2 regions of the Ferdinandcohnia sp. Marseille-Q9671 genome follow, and region 2 is predicted to be linked to the other one. Evidence: a T-box and tRNA genes for the amino acid it is inferred to sense, from the RefSeq annotation. Region 2 holds a T-box; the other holds one or more tRNA genes.
The links. The T-box of region 2 lies ahead of pheS (phenylalanine--tRNA ligase subunit alpha). A T-box ahead of a tRNA ligase gene usually reads a tRNA of that ligase, here a tRNA-Phe.

Region 1: it has a tRNA-Phe gene. The T-box ahead of pheS (phenylalanine--tRNA ligase subunit alpha) is inferred to sense a tRNA for this amino acid. The anticodon was not compared.

The regions. Positions count from the first base shown of each region.
Region 1 covers NZ_CDRJTA010000001.1:1,170,911-1,180,291, forward strand. The annotation lists gene ACWNMY_RS05965 (penicillin acylase family protein) at 1-793, opposite strand, end outside; gene ACWNMY_RS05970 (TIGR00266 family protein) at 1,010-1,807, shown strand; gene ACWNMY_RS05975 (hypothetical protein) at 1,859-2,035, shown strand; tRNA gene ACWNMY_RS05980 (tRNA-Glu) at 2,493-2,564, opposite strand; tRNA gene ACWNMY_RS05985 (tRNA-Ser) at 2,606-2,696, opposite strand; tRNA gene ACWNMY_RS05990 (tRNA-Asn) at 2,705-2,779, opposite strand; tRNA gene ACWNMY_RS05995 (tRNA-Ile) at 2,788-2,864, opposite strand; tRNA gene ACWNMY_RS06000 (tRNA-Gly) at 2,880-2,953, opposite strand; tRNA gene ACWNMY_RS06005 (tRNA-His) at 3,004-3,079, opposite strand; tRNA gene ACWNMY_RS06010 (tRNA-Phe) at 3,099-3,174, opposite strand; tRNA gene ACWNMY_RS06015 (tRNA-Asp) at 3,191-3,266, opposite strand; tRNA gene ACWNMY_RS06020 (tRNA-Met) at 3,270-3,346, opposite strand; tRNA gene ACWNMY_RS06025 (tRNA-Ser) at 3,518-3,610, opposite strand; tRNA gene ACWNMY_RS06030 (tRNA-Ile) at 3,629-3,705, opposite strand; tRNA gene ACWNMY_RS06035 (tRNA-Met) at 3,720-3,796, opposite strand; tRNA gene ACWNMY_RS06040 (tRNA-Ala) at 3,823-3,898, opposite strand; tRNA gene ACWNMY_RS06045 (tRNA-Pro) at 3,917-3,993, opposite strand; tRNA gene ACWNMY_RS06050 (tRNA-Arg) at 3,997-4,073, opposite strand; tRNA gene ACWNMY_RS06055 (tRNA-Leu) at 4,088-4,176, opposite strand; tRNA gene ACWNMY_RS06060 (tRNA-Gly) at 4,193-4,267, opposite strand; tRNA gene ACWNMY_RS06065 (tRNA-Leu) at 4,272-4,352, opposite strand; tRNA gene ACWNMY_RS06070 (tRNA-Lys) at 4,366-4,441, opposite strand; tRNA gene ACWNMY_RS06075 (tRNA-Thr) at 4,449-4,524, opposite strand; tRNA gene ACWNMY_RS06080 (tRNA-Val) at 4,546-4,621, opposite strand; rRNA gene rrf (5S ribosomal RNA) at 4,632-4,747, opposite strand; rRNA gene ACWNMY_RS06090 (23S ribosomal RNA) at 4,851-7,784, opposite strand; rRNA gene ACWNMY_RS06095 (16S ribosomal RNA) at 8,316-9,381, opposite strand, start outside.
Region 2 covers NZ_CDRJTA010000001.1:991,693-1,001,073, reverse strand. The annotation lists gene ACWNMY_RS05155 (TVP38/TMEM64 family protein) at 328-915, shown strand; gene ACWNMY_RS05150 (sigma-w pathway protein ysdB) at 931-1,326, opposite strand; gene dut (dUTP diphosphatase) at 1,445-1,882, shown strand; gene ACWNMY_RS05140 (M42 family metallopeptidase) at 1,987-3,072, shown strand; gene sspI (small acid-soluble spore protein SspI) at 3,109-3,318, opposite strand; gene ACWNMY_RS05130 (TrmH family RNA methyltransferase) at 3,439-4,188, shown strand; gene ACWNMY_RS05125 (YwaF family protein) at 4,391-5,077, shown strand; gene ACWNMY_RS05120 (small multi-drug export protein) at 5,146-5,682, shown strand; T-box leader at 5,820-6,065, shown strand; gene pheS (phenylalanine--tRNA ligase subunit alpha) at 6,291-7,325, shown strand; gene pheT (phenylalanine--tRNA ligase subunit beta) at 7,341-9,381, shown strand, end outside.

The DNA.
Region 1 (9,381 bases), 180 kb from region 2:
AGTTATTACTTCCATTAAACTCATTTGGAAAAGGAGCCTTTGCAATACTTTTTGTAATGTCTAATGGATTGTCTTTTATAGCCTGAAGTACAGTTGCACCATTATCTGGATATGCAGGAAATAACTCTAGCACTTTTTCTTCAGAAACATGCTGTGCCATATAGTATCTGAATGCTTGCCCTTTATAATGTCCACCTAAATCATAGGCCATATATTTTCCAATCGTTAGTGAATCAATTGGACTCCATTCCACTGGTTCATATCCAGCTAGAGTAAATTCAGTAGGTAAGGTGCCCTTTTCTTTAGCTTCTCTAATAAAAGCATTTACACCATCGGCATATGTCTTTAACACAACCTGTGCCTCTTCAGAATACCCTTCAAAAGAAATTTCTGCTGCCCTACGTAAACCAAGGGTTCGAAAGTATTTATCCTGCTCGATCAATGATTCTCCAATTACTTCGCTTAACTCACCAGAAGCCTGTCTACGACTTAAATCCATTTGAAATAAGCGGTCCTGTGCCGTAACGTACCCTTGTGCAAAATATAAGTCATGCTCGTTATTTGCAAGTACATGTGGTACTCCATTCGAATCACGTAATACCTCTACTTCTTCGGTTACCCCTTCTACAAGAATCTCTCCTTCTATAACAGGTAAACTTTTTCTCAAAAATAAATAACCTGCTGCAATAGCTGAAACTAGAAGAAATGCAGCCACTATTCCAATTGTGAAAAGGGCTTTCCATCGTTTCTTCCTTGGCCATATCCTTTTTTTAACGGCTACATCTGGCTTCATAAGGTCCTCCTATCAATCATTATATCAAGAAAATTCTAAATATATTATAATATTCTTGTTTGTATTTGTCATTTAAATCCAGTCCCTTCTATTCGACATACTTCTTCCTCCAAGGGAATAATTTTCAACTTCTTTAGTCAGTCATAAAGGAAGATACTATTGTAATGGAGAATTACAAGTATATAAACATCTTTTTTTAGAAAGGAAGAAGACGTAATGAATGCACATGAGATTGAGTATAAGCTGTATGGAGATGACATGCAGTTTGTCGAGATAGAATTAGATCCACAAGAAAGTGTCATAGCTGAAGCAGGGGCTATGATGATGATGGAAGATGGTATATCGATGGAAACTATCTTTGGAGACGGATCAGACTCCAATGGTGGAGGTCTATTAGGAAAGCTTTTTGGTGCTGGGAAGCGAGTTCTAACAGGTGAAAGTCTATTTATGACTGTATTTACTAACAGCCATAGCGGAAAGAAACATGTTTCTTTTGCAGCCCCTTACCCGGGTAAAATAATTCCAATTGACTTAAGTGAGCTAGGGGGAAAAGTCATTTGTCAAAAGGATTCATTTCTTTGCGCGGCAAAAGGTGTATCAGTTGGAATCGATTTTCAACGGAAATTAGGTACTGGCTTTTTTGGTGGAGAAGGCTTCATCATGCAGAAATTAGAGGGAGATGGCCTTGCCTTTCTGCATGCGGGAGGAACAATTCATAAAAGGGTGTTAGAGCCAGGTGAAGTGTTACGAATTGATACGGGTTGTCTCGTAGGAATGACCAAAGAAGTGGATTACAATATTGAATTTGTAGGTAAAGTTAAAACAGCATTCTTTGGTGGTGAAGGATTATTTTATGCAACAGTAAGGGGACCTGGAGCTGTGTGGGTACAATCACTGCCATTTAGCCGTCTAGCAGATCGTATCTTCGCAAGTGCACCTAAGAATGGAGGAAGCACTGGTGAAGGAAGTATTCTAGGAGGAATCGGTAATTTGTTAAATGGTGATAACAGATAGCAAGAATAATTAAAGGTTTATCTGGGAGGATAATAAATGGAGGTGTAGAAGGTGAAACGTGAAGATGAAACTAACAGCGTGAAGCGCGATGCTCCATTATTTGATGCTCCTGATGATAAAATTTTAGCATTTGATATGTTTCGAGGAATATCCCCTGGAATATTTTCAGACGTTGATTTAAATAACCCAGGAAAAAAAATAGAAGACGATATCCTGGATCAAGACTAAAACACCTGGCAACAGGTGTTTTTGCATTCCTACAATTCCATTTTAGGGAGCAGTAGTAATGAAGAGAAAGGAGTACGATTAGAACGAAAACAAAGCACAAAACAGCTAAAAAACTGAAAGAACAAAAGCGCAAGCGTCTTGAAAGTAAACGCCCACTAAAGGCTGCCACGTCTTGTGGCAAACGCGGACGTCAGCACATTCCTCGAAAATGCTATGCATTTTCTTCGTGCGATGATTATGCTATCGAAGCTTCCCTTGTCCTGTGCATCCGACAAGCATAAGACTAAACGGCGAGAAGGTTGCTCTTTGACCTTCTTGACGGATTGGCTTATGACCTCGAGGGACTAGGCGCTGGAGCTAGATGTAGATAAACCCATTTATAACTTATCATAAGGTTGAATTTTTTAATTTCCTAAACAATAAAAAAAACGCTATGAGATATTCTCATAACGCTTGATGACCCGTACGGGATTCGAACCCGTGTTACCGCCGTGAAAGGGCGGTGTCTTAACCGCTTGACCAACGGGCCAGATTAATAAGATTGCTAGATTATTGAATATATAAATCACATGGCGGAGAAGGAGGGATTTGAACCCTCGCGCCGCTTACGCGACCTACACCCTTAGCAGGGGCGCCTCTTCAGCCACTTGAGTACTTCCCCAAAAAAAATGGCTCCACAGGCAGGATTCGAACCTGCGACCGATCGGTTAACAGCCGATAGCTCTACCACTGAGCTACTGTGGAATAAAATATGGTGGGCCTAAATGGACTCGAACCATCGACCTCACGCTTATCAGGCGTGCGCTCTAACCAGCTGAGCTATAGGCCCATTGATTTAAAAATATGGAGCGGGTGATGAGAATCGAACTCACGACATCAGCTTGGAAGGCTGAGGTTTTACCATTAAACTACACCCGCATAAAAATAATATAAGATATTTTATTCAACTAAAGCCTACGGATAATATATGGGGCGACTGATGGGAATCGAACCCACGAATGTCGGAACCACAATCCGATGCGTTAACCACTTCGCCACAATCGCCATTAAGTTTAGTAAAATATGGTGGCTCAGGACGGAATCGAACCGCCGACACAAGGATTTTCAGTCCTTTGCTCTACCGACTGAGCTACTGAGCCAACAAAATAATTAATATGGCGGTCCCGACCGGGATCGAACCGGCGATCTCCTGCGTGACAGGCAGGCATGTTAACCGCTACACCACGGGACCATTTGGTTGCGGGGACAGGATTTGAACCTGCGACCTTCGGGTTATGAGCCCGACGAGCTACCAGACTGCTCCACCCCGCGATAATAAGAATTATAAATTGTACTGTATGCGCCAAGCTTCTAATGACTGTCCCTTCCTCTGCTAGCCTAAGCAGGAAGTTTATCCGTCGGGACAACTCGCAGTTTATTCGACGAAGCAATGCTCGTTGCTCCACCCCGCGAAAATAAGAATTATAAGTCATTAAGTAAATATGGCGGAGGAAGAGGGATTCGAACCCCCGCGGGCTTTAACACCCCTGTCGGTTTTCAAGACCGATCCCTTCAGCCGGACTTGGGTATTCCTCCGTATAAGAAAGTTGAAAATGGTGGACCTTGTAGGACTCGAACCTACGACCGGACGGTTATGAGCCGTCTGCTCTAACCAGCTGAGCTAAAGGTCCTCTAGTATTTAAAATGGTAGCGGCGGAGGGGATCGAACCCCCGACCTCACGGGTATGAACCGTACGCTCTAGCCAGCTGAGCTACACCGCCATAATTAAGAATACTGTTAAGGTTTTTGGTGGAGCCTAGCGGGATCGAACCGCTGACCTCCTGCGTGCAAGGCAGGCGCTCTCCCAGCTGAGCTAAGGCCCCAAAACATTATTATTTAGATGGTCGGGAAGACAGGATTCGAACCTGCGACCCCTTGGTCCCAAACCAAGTGCTCTACCAAGCTGAGCTACTTCCCGTAATGGCGCGCCCGAAAGGAGTCGAACCCATAACCTTCTGATCCGTAGTCAGACGCTCTATCCAATTGAGCTACGGGCGCATTACTTATTAATATGGTGCCGAGGACCGGAATCGAACCGGTACGGTAGTCACCTACCGCAGGATTTTAAGTCCTGTGCGTCTGCCAGTTCCGCCACCCCGGCATTTAAAATGAAGTTCTGGAGCGGAAGACGGGATTCGAACCCGCGACCCCCACCTTGGCAAGGTGGTGTTCTACCACTGAACTACTTCCGCATAATGCGGGTGAAGGGACTCGAACCCCCACGTCAAAGACACTAGATCCTAAGTCTAGCGCGTCTGCCAATTCCGCCACACCCGCATATTAATTAAAATGGTGAGCCATGAAGGACTCGAACCTTCGACCCTCTGATTAAAAGTCAGATGCTCTACCAACTGAGCTAATGGCTCTCACAAATGGTGCCGGCGATAGGAGTCGAACCCACGACCTACTGATTACAAGTCAGTTGCTCTACCAACTGAGCTACACCGGCATATTATATAGGTAGTACATATGGTGGAGGATGACGGGATCGAACCGCCGACCCCCTGCTTGTAAGGCAGGTGCTCTCCCAGCTGAGCTAATCCTCCATCTCTTCCAACCTAGCGACGTCCTACTCTCACAGGGACAAAGTCCCAACTACCATCGGCGCTGAGAAGCTTAACTTCCGTGTTCGGTATGGGAACGGGTGTGACCTCTTCGCTATCGTCACTAGATAAAGTAGAGACAAGATATATTATACTATCTTTTCTACAAAAATCAAGAAGAATTTTTCATTTCTTCAAAACTAGATAACATAATTTCATTCATTGAAATGATTTGGTTAAGTCCTCGATCGATTAGTATCAGTCAGCTACACATGTCACCATGCTTACACCTCTGACCTATCAACCTCGTCATCTTCGAGGGATCTTACTAGTTTAACACTATGGGAAATCTCATCTTGAGGGGGGCTTCATGCTTAGATGCTTTCAGCACTTATCCCTTCCACACATAGCTACCCAGCGATGCCCTTGGCAGAACAACTGGTACACCAGCGGTGTGTCCATCCCGGTCCTCTCGTACTAAGGACAGCTCCTCTCAAATTTCCTACGCCCACGACGGATAGGGACCGAACTGTCTCACGACGTTCTGAACCCAGCTCGCGTACCGCTTTAATGGGCGAACAGCCCAACCCTTGGGACCGACTACAGCCCCAGGATGCGATGAGCCGACATCGAGGTGCCAAACCTCCCCGTCGATGTGGACTCTTGGGGGAGATAAGCCTGTTATCCCCGGGGTAGCTTTTATCCGTTGAGCGATGGCCCTTCCATGCGGAACCACCGGATCACTAAGCCCGACTTTCGTCCCTGCTCGACTTGTAGGTCTCGCAGTCAAGCTCCCTTGTGCCTTTACACTCTACGAATGATTTCCAACCATTCTGAGGGAACCTTTGGGCGCCTCCGTTACTTTTTAGGAGGCGACCGCCCCAGTCAAACTGCCCACCTGACACTGTCTCCAAGGCCGATAAGGCCTTCGGGTTAGAATTTCAATACAGCCAGGGTAGTATCCCACCGACGCCTCCACCGAAGCTAGCGCTCCGGCTTCCAAGGCTCCTACCTATCCTGTACAAGCTGTACCAAAATTCAATATCAGGCTGCAGTAAAGCTCCACGGGGTCTTTCCGTCCTGTCGCGGGTAACCTGCATCTTCACAGGTACTATAATTTCACCGAGTCTCTCGTTGAGACAGTGCCCAGATCGTTACACCTTTCGTGCGGGTCAGAACTTACCTGACAAGGAATTTCGCTACCTTAGGACCGTTATAGTTACGGCCGCCGTTTACTGGGGCTTCGATTCAGAGCTTCGCTTAGAGCTAACCCCTCCTCTTAACCTTCCAGCACCGGGCAGGTGTCAGCCCCTATACTTCGCCTTGCGGCTTCGCAGAGACCTGTGTTTTTGCTAAACAGTCGCCTGGGCCTATTCACTGCGGCTTTTCAGGGCTATTCACCCTAAAAAGCACCCCTTCTCCCGAAGTTACGGGGTCATTTTGCCGAGTTCCTTAACGAGAGTTCTCTCGATCACCTTAGGATTCTCTCCTCGCCTACCTGTGTCGGTTTGCGGTACGGGCACCATTTACCTCGCTAGAAGCTTTTCTTGGCAGTGTGGAATCAGGAACTTCGGTACTATATTTCCCTCGCCATCACAGCTCAACCTTCGCGGTAAGCGGATTTGCCTACTTACCAGTCTAACTGCTTGGACGCGCATATCCAACAGCGCGCTTACCCTATCCTCCTGCGTCCCTCCATCGCTCAAACGGTAAAGAGGTGGTACAGGAATATCAACCTGTTGTCCATCGCCTACGCCTTTCGGCCTCGGCTTAGGTCCCGACTAACCCTGAGCGGACGAGCCTTCCTCAGGAAACCTTAGGCATTCGGTGGAGGGGATTCTCACCCCTCTTTCGCTACTCATACCGGCATTCTCACTTCTAAGCGCTCCACCAGTCCTTCCGGTCTGACTTCGCTGCACTTAGAACGCTCTCCTACCATTGTTCGTAAGAACAATCCACAGCTTCGGTGATACGTTTAGCCCCGGTACATTTTCGGCGCAGAGTCACTCGACCAGTGAGCTATTACGCACTCTTTAAATGGTGGCTGCTTCTAAGCCAACATCCTGGTTGTCTAAGCAACTCCACATCCTTTTCCACTTAACGTATACTTTGGGACCTTAGCTGGTGGTCTGGGCTGTTTCCCTCTTGACTACGGATCTTATCACTCGCAGTCTGACTCCCGAGAATCAAGTCTTTGGCATTCGGAGTTTGACTGAATTCGGTAACCCGATGAGGGCCCCTAGTCCAATCAGTGCTCTACCTCCAAGACTCTATACTCGAGGCTAGCCCTAAAGCTATTTCGGAGAGAACCAGCTATCTCCAAGTTCGATTGGAATTTCTCCGCTACCCACACCTCATCCCCGCACTTTTCAACGTGCGTGGGTTCGGGCCTCCATTCAGTGTTACCTGAACTTCACCCTGGACATGGGTAGATCACCTGGTTTCGGGTCTACGACCACGTACTATTTCGCCCTATTCAGACTCGCTTTCGCTGCGGCTCCGTCTCTTCAACTTAACCTTGCACGGGATCGTAACTCGCCGGTTCATTCTACAAAAGGCACGCCATCACACATAAATGTGCTTTGACTACTTGTAGGCACACGGTTTCAGGTTCTATTTCACTCCCCTTCCGGGGTGCTTTTCACCTTTCCCTCACGGTACTGGTTCACTATCGGTCACTAGGGAGTATTTAGCCTTGGGAGATGGTCCTCCCAGCTTCCGACGGGATTTCTCGTGTCCCGCCGTACTCAGGATCCACTCAAGAGAGAACGAAGTTTCGACTACAGGGTTGTTACCTTCTCTGACGGACCTTTCCAGGTCGCTTCGTCTACTCCGTTCTTTTGTAACTCCGTATAGAGTGTCCTACAACCCCAAGAGGCAAGCCTCTTGGTTTGGGCTATCTTCCGTTTCGCTCGCCGCTACTCAGGAAATCGCGTTTGCTTTCTCTTCCTCCGGGTACTAAGATGTTTCAGTTCCCCGGGTCTACCTTCTCATACCCTATGAATTCAGGTATGGATACTACCCCATTACGGGCAGTGGGTTTCCCCATTCGGAAATCTTCGGATCAATGCTTACTTACAGCTCCCCGAAGCATATCGGTGTTAGTACCGTCCTTCATCGGCTCCTAGTGCCAAGGCATCCACCGTGCGCCCTTCATAACTTAACCTATTCGGCTTTGATAAGCGTCGAATCTCTTTGTCACCGCTGTCGTCATCATCCTCACGTACCCTAAAGTACGCTCCGGTGATTCCTCCATCGGTTCCTCGACCTTCTCGCTTCTCGTTCACCTTTAAGTTTTAAAGAACTTTACTTACTTCAATGAATGTTTTGTTACGTTATCTAGTTTTCAAGGAACGAGGCTACTGACTTCAATCACATCGTGATTAATCATCAGTGTTTCGGCATCATGCTGCCTTGCGCTGAGGAATCAATCATCTTCGATTCATCTTGTAGACGCAAGCGCAATGATTTTTGCAACAAGCAAAAATCTACCTTTGAGAGAAAAAGCACTCTCAAAACTGACCACAATACAAAGCGTCTTTTTATGAAGTTCGTAGAACTTCTAATGTCTAGTTACGGCTCCTAGCCTCTCGAGGTTGCTTCACTTCTTCTGTCAAAGTCTATTGACTTTTCCGACAGAAGCTCCAGCACTTGTCGAGGCTGTACAGTCGCCTTCACTTTTCGACTTTTTCCTTAGAAAGGAGGTGATCCAGCCGCACCTTCCGATACGGCTACCTTGTTACGACTTCACCCCAATCATCTGTCCCACCTTAGGCGGCTGGCTCCTTACGGTTACCCCACCGACTTCGGGTGTTACAAACTCTCGTGGTGTGACGGGCGGTGTGTACAAGGCCCGGGAACGTATTCACCGCGGCATGCTGATCCGCGATTACTAGCGATTCCGGCTTCATGCAGGCGAGTTGCAGCCTGCAATCCGAACTGAGAATGGTTTTATGGGATTTGCTTAACCTCGCGGTTTCGCTGCCCTTTGTACCATCCATTGTAGCACGTGTGTAGCCCAGGTCATAAGGGGCATGATGATTTGACGTCATCCCCACCTTCCTCCGGTTTGTCACCGGCAGTCACCTTAGAGTGCCCAACTGAATGCTGGCAACTAAGATCAAGGGTTGCGCTCGTTGCGGGACTTAACCCAACATCTCACGACACGAGCTGACGACAACCATGCACCACCTGTCACCATGTCCCCGAAGGGAAAGCCCTATCTCTAGAGTTGTCATGGGATGTCAAGACCTGGTAAGGTTCTTCGCGTTGCTTCGAATTAAACCACATGCTCCACCGCTTGTGCGGGCCCCCGTCAATTCCTTTGAGTTTCAGTCTTGCGACCGTACTCCCCAGGCGGAGTGCTTAATGCGTTTGCTGCAGCACTAAAGGGCGGAAACCCTCTAACACTTAGCACTCATCGTTTACGGCGTGGACTACCAGGGTATCTAATCCTGTTCGCTCCCCACGCTTTCGCGCCTCAGCGTCAGTTACAGACCAGAGAGCCGCCTTCGCCACTGGTGTTCCTCCACATCTCTACGCATTTCACCGCTACACGTGGAATTCCGCTCTCCTCTTCTGCACTCAAGTCCCCCAGTTTCCAATGACCCTCCACGGTTGAGCCGTGGGCTTTCACATCAGACTTAAAGGACCGCCTGCGCGCGCTTTACGCCCAATAATTCCGGATAACGCTTGCCACCTACGTATTACCGCGGCTGCTGGCACGTAGTTAGCCGTGGCTTTCTGGTTAGGTACCGTCAAGG
Region 2 (9,381 bases):
ACTAGATCCAGGCGACAAGATTTTATGGTCTCGTCAACGCTTCTGAAAGTATAAGGCGCCTTGTGTTAACGATCGGCTTAAGCATGTCATGTCACCGATAAGCAGGTGCCTTGCGCTTTTCTTGATGTTAAGGAAATTATTATATTTTTGAACTGTAGATATTTATTTCGACATCTAGTTCCAGCGCCTAGCCCCTCGAGGTCATAAGCCAATTTAGAATTGAAGGCAAAGAGCGCCTTCTATTCTAAATCGTCTTATGCTTGTCGGGGCTGTTCGAGGCGCTTGCGCTTTTGATCGTATCCTTTTCTTGAAAGAGGTGGTTTGCGTTTGGATGACACAATGACATTATTGTTTGTATTTATTGAATCCACTGGATTGCTAGCACCCTTCATTTTTATTGGGATACACCTTATTCGTCCATTCTTTTTTATTCCTGTACCAGTTATATGTATTGTAGGTGGTATTTTATTTGGCTCAGTGTTTGGTACCCTTTATTCTATAATAGGCTTAACGTTACTTAGTATTATTTTTTATATTTTATATAGGCAGGTGCCTAGTCTATCTAAAAAGATAGATAGACTAAAACTTAAGTGGTTAGGAAATAAGGTTAACTTTACAGTGGGGCAAATTGGTATCTTACGACTTATTCCATTTATTAATTTTCATCTCTTGTCATTATGTATTATGGATGTAACAAGAAATTTTAGAGAATATGCCAAAAGTTCATTGTATACGAATGTTCCAGTAGCTCTTTTATATACCGTATTTGGTCAATTTATCCGTGCATTCTCTACAACTGTAATTCTAGCCATTCTCCTCGCACTCACTCTTTTGTTTTATTTATTACGTGAAAAACAGGTTATTATCAAGTGGCATGAATTTTTCAAGCCAAAAACAGGAAGATCTTATCTATAAAAAAACAGTCGTGGGTTATCGCTCACGACTGTTTTCCTTTAGTAATTCCTTAATTGGACTTTTCCAATCAACCTTGGCGTCTGGGTAAATTTCCTTAATTCTTCGTTCAATATATTGAAAATCTGTAAAGGTTAACCCTTTTAAATTATCATGCTTAGCCCAGACAAAAATGGAAACGACCTCAAAAGATTTCTTTGTTGTTCCTAAATATTTTTCCCCTTCAAATAAAACTCCTTTATAGGTCAATAAAAAATTTTTATGAACATTTGCTTGATCATCCAACCAATAAAACTCATTTTTTTCTTGAGCAAGTTCAAGCTTCCTCTTAGGATTAAGAACATACTTGAAAATCCGGTATAACAAGAAGATGATTAGCAGTAACAATATAAAGCGAATAAGTAGGACAAACATAAGAGGACTCCCTCCATTCTTAATCTGCCTTTCTTTACGAATGAGACCAGCAAAAGGTTTCAACTTTTTATATTTTTGTTATACTTTTTTTATAGTTTTTTAAAAAAGGAGAAATTACATGACATATAATGTAAAAATAATGCTGCTTCATGAGGATGCGAGGCTTCCTTTGCAAGCCAATCCTGGGGATGCAGGACTTGACTTATTTTCCGCTGAAGAAAAAAGAATGAAACCAGGTGAGGCGGCCATAATTAAAACAGGTATAAAAATTGAGCTGCCACCTGGAACAGAAGCACAGGTTAGGCCTAGAAGTGGACTTGCCCTAAAACACTCAGTAACAGTACTAAATAGCCCTGGTACAATTGATGAAGGGTATCGAGGAGAGATTGGTGTCATCCTCATTAACCATGGAAAAGAAGAATTTGTTGTTGAGAAGCAGATGAGGATTGCCCAAATGGTGATTGCTCAAGTTGCAAAAGTTAATTTGTTACAGGTTGAAGAGGTAGGTACTTCAGCAAGAGGCGAAGGTGGGTTTGGATCATCTGGTACAAAATAAGAATGTAAGGTTTGTTTTTAGAATCACATAACTACTGATTGTTCATTTGTTATTATATTCTGTATAATAAAATGTGAAATAAAGGAAAGCTAGGTGAATGGAAAATGACAAAGCTCGATGAAACGCTAACCATGCTGAAGGATCTTACAGATGCTAAAGGGATACCAGGTAACGAACGTGAGCCTCGAGAGGTAATGAAACAATACATAACCCCATACTCTGACGAAGTTTCAACTGATGGATTAGGTAGTTTGATTGCTAAAAAGGTTGGAAACGCTGATGGCCCTAAAATCATGGTTTCTGGACATTTAGATGAAGTAGGATTTATGGTTACACAAATTGATGATAAAGGCTTTCTACGCTTCCAGACAGTTGGCGGCTGGTGGTCTCAGGTTATGTTAGCACAACGTGTAACCGTTGTTACAAGTAAAGGTGATATTACTGGAGTAATCGGGTCAAAGCCACCCCATATTCTATCTCCAGAGGCACGAAAAAAACCGGTTGAAATCAAAGATATGTTTATTGATATTGGTGCATCTAGTAGAGCAGAAGCTCTTGAATTTGGTGTTAAACCTGGTGATCAAGTCGTTCCATACTTTGAATTTACGGTCATGAATAACGATAAAATGTTACTCGCAAAAGCTTGGGATAATCGTATAGGCTGTGCAATTGCAATTGATGTACTTAAGTATCTTAAAGATGCACAACATCCAAACATCGTGTATGGAGTAGGTTCCGTACAAGAAGAAGTTGGACTTCGTGGTGCAAAAACTTCAGCAACAATGATTAAGCCTGATATCGCAATTGCAGTTGATGTAGGGATTGCTGGTGATACACCAGGTATTTCTGAAAAAGAAGCACTAAGCAAAATGGGCGAAGGTCCACAGATTATTTTATATGATGCTTCAATGGTGTCACATAAAGGCCTTCGTGACTTTATCGTTGGTGTAGCAGACGACTTAAACATCCCGTATCAATTTGATGCAATTGCAGGTGGGGGAACAGACGCAGGAGCGATTCATGTTACATTACAAGGTGTACCAGCATTAGCTATTACCATTGCTACACGTTACATCCATTCACATGCAGGAATTCTTCATAGAGATGATTATGAAAATGCAGTAAAGCTGATTGCAGAAGTAATTAAACGTCTTGATCGTGAGACTGTAGATAAAATTAAATTTGACTAAAAAAAGCCGATGGTTCTTGAACCATCGGCTTACTTACTACTTTTTTAAACTTTGTTCTAAGGTGGAAAGCATTTCTTCTTTGTCCTCTTGGCTTGCATTTTGCCATAGTACTTCAAAAAGAACCCCTAAACCTGGTAACATTTTTTCTTCGCCGCTTTGAATCGCGTCGACGATCGTATCTTGTAATTCAGCCTGAGAATTCCCTGTTACGTTGTGTATAACTGCATTTCGTAAATTCAAATTCATTGATATGCACACCTTTCCTATGTATCTTTTTCTTTAGTATGTTTTGCGATATCTCGTTTTATTATGTATCTTTCTTAGGATATAATGGAAAAAGAATTAGTAAAAAGGAGTTTTCATAAGTTGAAACGTATAGAGTCTAGTAAGAATCCACAGATCAAGCAATGGAAAAAATTACATACAAAAAAAGAACGAGATAAAACGGGTACTTTTATTATTGAAGGTTTTCATTTAGTTGAAGAGGCATTAAAAAGCAATGCCATTATTCAAGAGTTAATTATAAGTGAAACAACAGACATCCCTTCAAGTTGGAATGTAGATAACTTATCGATCACAATTGTAACGGAAAAGATTATGACGGAGATTAGTGATACAGATTCATCACAGGGTGTTGCTGCAATTTGTGAACAATATTCTCAAAGCGGAGAAGGGCATTTCACTACATTATTATTAGTGGATGCTGTACAGGATCCTGGAAATTTAGGGACAATGATTCGTACTGCAGATGCGGCAGGAATTGATGCAGTTATTATTGGTGATGGCAGTGTTGATGTGTATAATTCAAAGGTCATTCGTTCTACACAAGGTTCAATTTTTCATATACCTATATTAAAAGAAGATTTACATAGAACAATAGACCAACTCAAACAAAATGGAATTCCCATTTACGGTACATCTCTTAAGGATGCAATTGATTATAAAAAAGTATCTGCTCAAGATGCCTTTGCATTGCTTGTCGGAAATGAAGGGAATGGAGTACATCCCGAATTATTAGCAAAGACAGACCAAAATCTGTACATCCCAATTTACGGTAAAAGTGAATCTTTAAATGTAGCAGTTGCAGCGGGAATATTACTTTATCATTTGCGATAAATAAAAAGATTTGGTGGGGCGATGAAAACATCGAAAGCGTGAATGAGTATCGCCTCTATTTTCTGTTTACAAGCATGAATGATTTATGTCCTCGCAAACTAAAAATTTTCGTACAATCCACTATTCTGTATTCTCAAAAGAGAAGTTTTATACTGGCAAAGAGGGGGTGTTGATCATAGGCGGGTATTTTGGAAGGTCACTAATGGGAGATCCATTTCAATGGTTATCCTTTTCCCATATTATAATGGTAGTTATACTTCTTTTTTTCGCTGTCTTATTATTTCTCTTTCGGACAAAACTTGCAAAAAGAAAATTAATCATTCGCTATCTATTGGTCACTTCTCTCATAGGTAGTGAGCTGTCTCTTTATGTTTGGTACGCTTATAATGGTGTATGGAATCCGGTTGATTCGCTCCCATTTCAGCTTTGCTCCCTTTCATTATTCTTGAGTATTATCATGCTTATTACACGTAAGTTCTTATTATTTGAGATTACGTATTTTTTAGGTATCGGGGGTGCGATTCAGGCAATGCTTACCCCTGAACTTGCCTATGACTTTCCACACTATCGCTATTTTCACTTCTTTCTTGCTCATATCGCAATCATTCTAGCAAGCTTTTATATGCTTTGGTATGAAAATTGCAGACCTACTGCCAAGTCCGTTTGGAAGGCATTTGCTGCATTAAATGTCCTTGCCTTATTTGTCTTTTTCATCAATAAAGCAACTGGTGGAAACTATATGTTTCTAGCAAGGAAACCAACGAATCCGAGTTTAATCGATCTGATGGGTCCATATCCTTGGTATATTTTATCGCTAGAGCTTGTCGCACTGGTTTTATTTTTTATTCTGTATTTGCCATTTTTTATTAAAAATAGATCAGAGTTATAAAAAAATGAAACTTATGGATGGTAGGAGCGTATATAAGTATATGAATCTAGTAAACTGAGGTGTTGGAAGTGTTAGTATCGTATCTATTAGTCTTTTTATTTGCTGCAATCCCATTATTTGAATTAATTGCGGTCATCCCTATCGCAATTGTTGGTGGTTTGTCTCCTATACCGGTAGCCATCCTAGGATTCTTAGGAAACTTAGTAACCGTATTACTCTTAATACTGTTTGTCGATAAAGTCAAAGGCTGGATGAAAGCTAGAAAACAAAAGAATGTCCAAGTAAGGGAAGCGGAAGGAATGGAGACTCAAGGAAGTGAAGGGATAACGCCTGTAGAAGAGTCAAAGAAAGAAAAACGTGCACGGTCTATTTTTGACAAATATGGCTTACCAGGGTTGACGATTTTAGGTCCTTTACTGGTTGGATCTCACATATCTGCTTTTATGAGCATGGGTTTTGGTTCAAGTAGGAAATTAGTAACAGGTTGGATGGTTGCAAGTTTATTGTTATGGACAATCGTTTTTACTGGGTTAGCTAGTTCTGGCATTGGCTTTTTTGCCCCAGATATTCAGGAAAATGGATTTTTAGTTCGTATGTTTAAATAAGGTATTGCGTACCTTTTAGAAAATAATTAAAAATGAGTTTGATTTGCACAAGTAAGATACGTATAATATAATCTATATGGCTTACATAATGAGCATGTTCAAAGTGTGTTCCATACCTTTTTGAACAGCCTAATAAAGGAAAAACAGTGATAGAGACTAGTAGCTTTCCACACACTATTTCAGGGAGAAAATGCCGTGACTGCAAGCATTTTTATAGAAGAAGAAAGTGAATTCACCTCTTGAGTTGGCACTTGGACCGTTTTAGAATACATAAAAAAACGTAAAGGTGTACCGGCATTTGCCGTTATCGAAACTGAGTGAATGATTACACATTTGTAATTGTTAACAAGGGTGGTACCGCGAAGATAAACCTCGTCCCTTTTTTGGGATTGAGGTTTTTTTTATTTATCATCCTGTCTAGCTTCAGCGCCTAGCCCCTCCGAGGTCGCTTCACCCTTCCTACGGCGGCAACACTAAGGAAAGCTTCATGAGGGTAACCTCGCAGAAAATAAGCTTTGCTTATTTTTGAGCCTCCACATTAGGGTTCTAAGCGCTTGTCGGGGCTGAACAAGGCGCTTACGCATTTCAAATAAAAAGGAGGAAATGTAATGCAAGAGAAATTACTTGGGCTTAAAGACGAAGCTCTCGCAAAAGTGGAAACAGCTACGAATCTTAAAGAGTTAAACGACATTCGTGTTGCATATTTAGGGAAAAAAGGACCAATTACCGAAGTACTGAGAGGTATGGGTAAGCTTTCTGCAGAAGAACGTCCGAAAATGGGGGCTCTTGTTAACGAGGTTAGAGAGCAAATTACTGAAAAATTGACTGCGAAACAAGATGTACTAGAGAAAGCTGAAGTAGAAAGAAAACTAGCTTCCGAAACAATTGATGTAACATTACCAGGGAGACCGGTAAAGGTAGGTGGACCACATCCACTAACTGCTGTTATTGAAGAGATTGAGGACTTATTCTTAGGAATGGGATATTCGATTGCGGAGGGTCCTGAAGTAGAGAAGGATTATTACAATTTCGAAGCATTAAATTTACCGAAAGACCACCCAGCAAGGGATATGCAGGATTCATTTTATATTACCGAGGAAATTCTCCTACGTACACAAACGTCCCCTGTTCAAGCAAGAACAATGGAAAAGCATAAGGGAAAGGGACCTGTGAAAATTATTTGTCCAGGAAAAGTATATCGTCGTGACAATGATGATGCGACACACTCACACCAATTCACGCAAATTGAAGGGTTGGTTGTAGATGAAAACATTCGTATGAGTGATCTTAAGGGGACACTGGATACCTTTGCTAAGAAAATGTTTGGTGAAGACCGTGAAATTCGTTTGCGTCCAAGTTTTTTCCCATTCACTGAGCCTTCAGTAGAGATGGATATCTCTTGCTTTAAGTGTGGAGGCCATGGCTGTAATGTGTGCAAAAAGACGGGCTGGATAGAAATTTTAGGTGCGGGAATGGTTCACCCTAACGTACTTGAAATGTCTGGTTTTGATTCAAAGAAATATACAGGATTTGCGTTCGGTATGGGACCAGAGCGTATTGCAATGCTTAAATATGGTATTGATGATATTCGTCATTTGTATACAAATGATAATCGTTTCATCAAACAGTTTAATCGGGCTTAAGGAGGGAGAAGAAAAATGTTTGTTTCATATAAATGGTTGCAGGAATACGTTGATATAACAGGAGTATCGGCAGAAGAGTTAGCAGAAAAGATAACAAGAAGTGGAATTGAAGTTGAAGGTGTAGATCATTTAGGAGAAGGTATTACCGGGTTAGTTGTAGGGCATGTTCTAGAATGCGAACAACATCCAAATGCTGATAAATTAAATAAATGTCTTGTTGATATAGGTGAGGAAGAACCTGTACAAATTATTTGTGGTGCACCGAATGTAGCAAAAGGCCAAAAAGTTGTAGTAGCAAAGGTTGGAGCTGTTCTTCCTGGTAACTTTAAAATTAAAAAGGCAAAGCTTCGTGGTGAAGCATCAAATGGAATGATTTGTTCTCTTCAAGAGCTTGGTTTTGAATCAAAGCTTGTATCGAAAGAGTATGCAGAAGGAATCTTTGTTTTTCCACATGATGTAGAACCTGGAGCAGATGCGATTGCTCAGCTTAACCTTGATGATCAAGTGCTAGAACTAGGATTAACACCGAACCGTTCTGATTGCTTAAGTATGTTAGGTGTTGCATACGAGGTTGCAGCTATTTTAGGAAAAGATGTAAAGCTTCCACAACCAAAAGTAACAACTTCATCAGAAAAAACAGAAGGTTATATTTCGATTTCAGTTGAAGCAAAAGAAGACAATCCATTGTATGTGGCACGAGTAGTAAAAGACGTGAAAATTGGACCATCACCATTATGGTTACAGACACGTCTAATGGCTGAAGGTATTCGTCCACATAATAATGTAGTTGATATTACGAATTACATATTATTAGAATATGGACAACCTCTACACGCATTTGATTATGATCGTCTTGGTTCAAAGGAAATTCTCGTGAGACGTGCAACAAATGGGGAAAAAATCACAACATTAGACGATGCAGAACGTACATTAACAGATGAGCATCTTGTCATAACAAATGGAACGGTACCAGTAGCACTTGCGGGTGTAATGGGTGGCGCAAACTCTGAGGTTCAAAATGATACAACCACTGTTTTGATCGAGTCAGCTTATTTCAATAGCGGTACGATTCGTAAAGCTTCTAAGGACCATGGTTTACGTAGTGAAGCAAGTGCACGCTACGAAAAAGGAATTGATCCAAAACGTACACGTGAAGCGGCTGATCGTGCGGCCGAGTTAATGGCAGAACTTGCTGGCGGTGTAGTTCTTGATGGTGTAGTTGCAGTAGACACACTTGATGTAAAACCTGTCAATGTATCTGTAACTCTTGAGCGAATTAATAAAGTATTAGGAACTGATATATCTAGAGAACAAGTGGAAGAAATTTTTACAAATCTAAAATTCCCTTTTACTGTAGATAATGAAACGTTCCATGTTACAGCACCTACCCGTAGAGGTGATATAACAATTGAAGAGGATTTAATTGAAGAGGTTGCGAGACTTTATGGATATGATGAGCTGCCAAAAACATTGCCAGTTGGCGAATCTACACCTGGTAGATTGACTGACTATCAAGCAAAGCGCAGATTAGTTAGACAGTATCTTGAGGGTGTAGGGCTCTATCAAAGCATCACATATTCATTAACAAGCGCTGAAAAAGTAAATCAGTATGCACTTGAGAAAAGAGAGCCAATTCGCTTAGCAATGCCGATGAGCGAGGAAAGAAGTGTTCTTCGTTTGAGTCTACTTCCCCATGTTTTAGAGGTGGTCGGTCATAATCTTGCACGACAAATTGATAGTGTTGCTACCTATGAAGTTGGTTCCGTATTCCTAGAAGATTCAAATCGTGAGCTTCCAGAAGAAAAGGAACATCTGGCTGTAGCACTAACAGGCTCATGGCTATCTCCAACATGGCAAGGAGAGAAGAAAGCAACGGACTTCTTTGTGGTAAAAGGAGTGTTAGAAGGTTTATTTGAAAAGCTTGGTCTTGAAAAGAGAACCACATTCCTTCAAGCAAGAGTTGAAGGAATGCATCCAGGCCGTACAGCATCTGTTTTATTGGATAACAAAGAAATCGGCTTTATTGGACAAATTCATCCAAATGTACAAAAAGAAT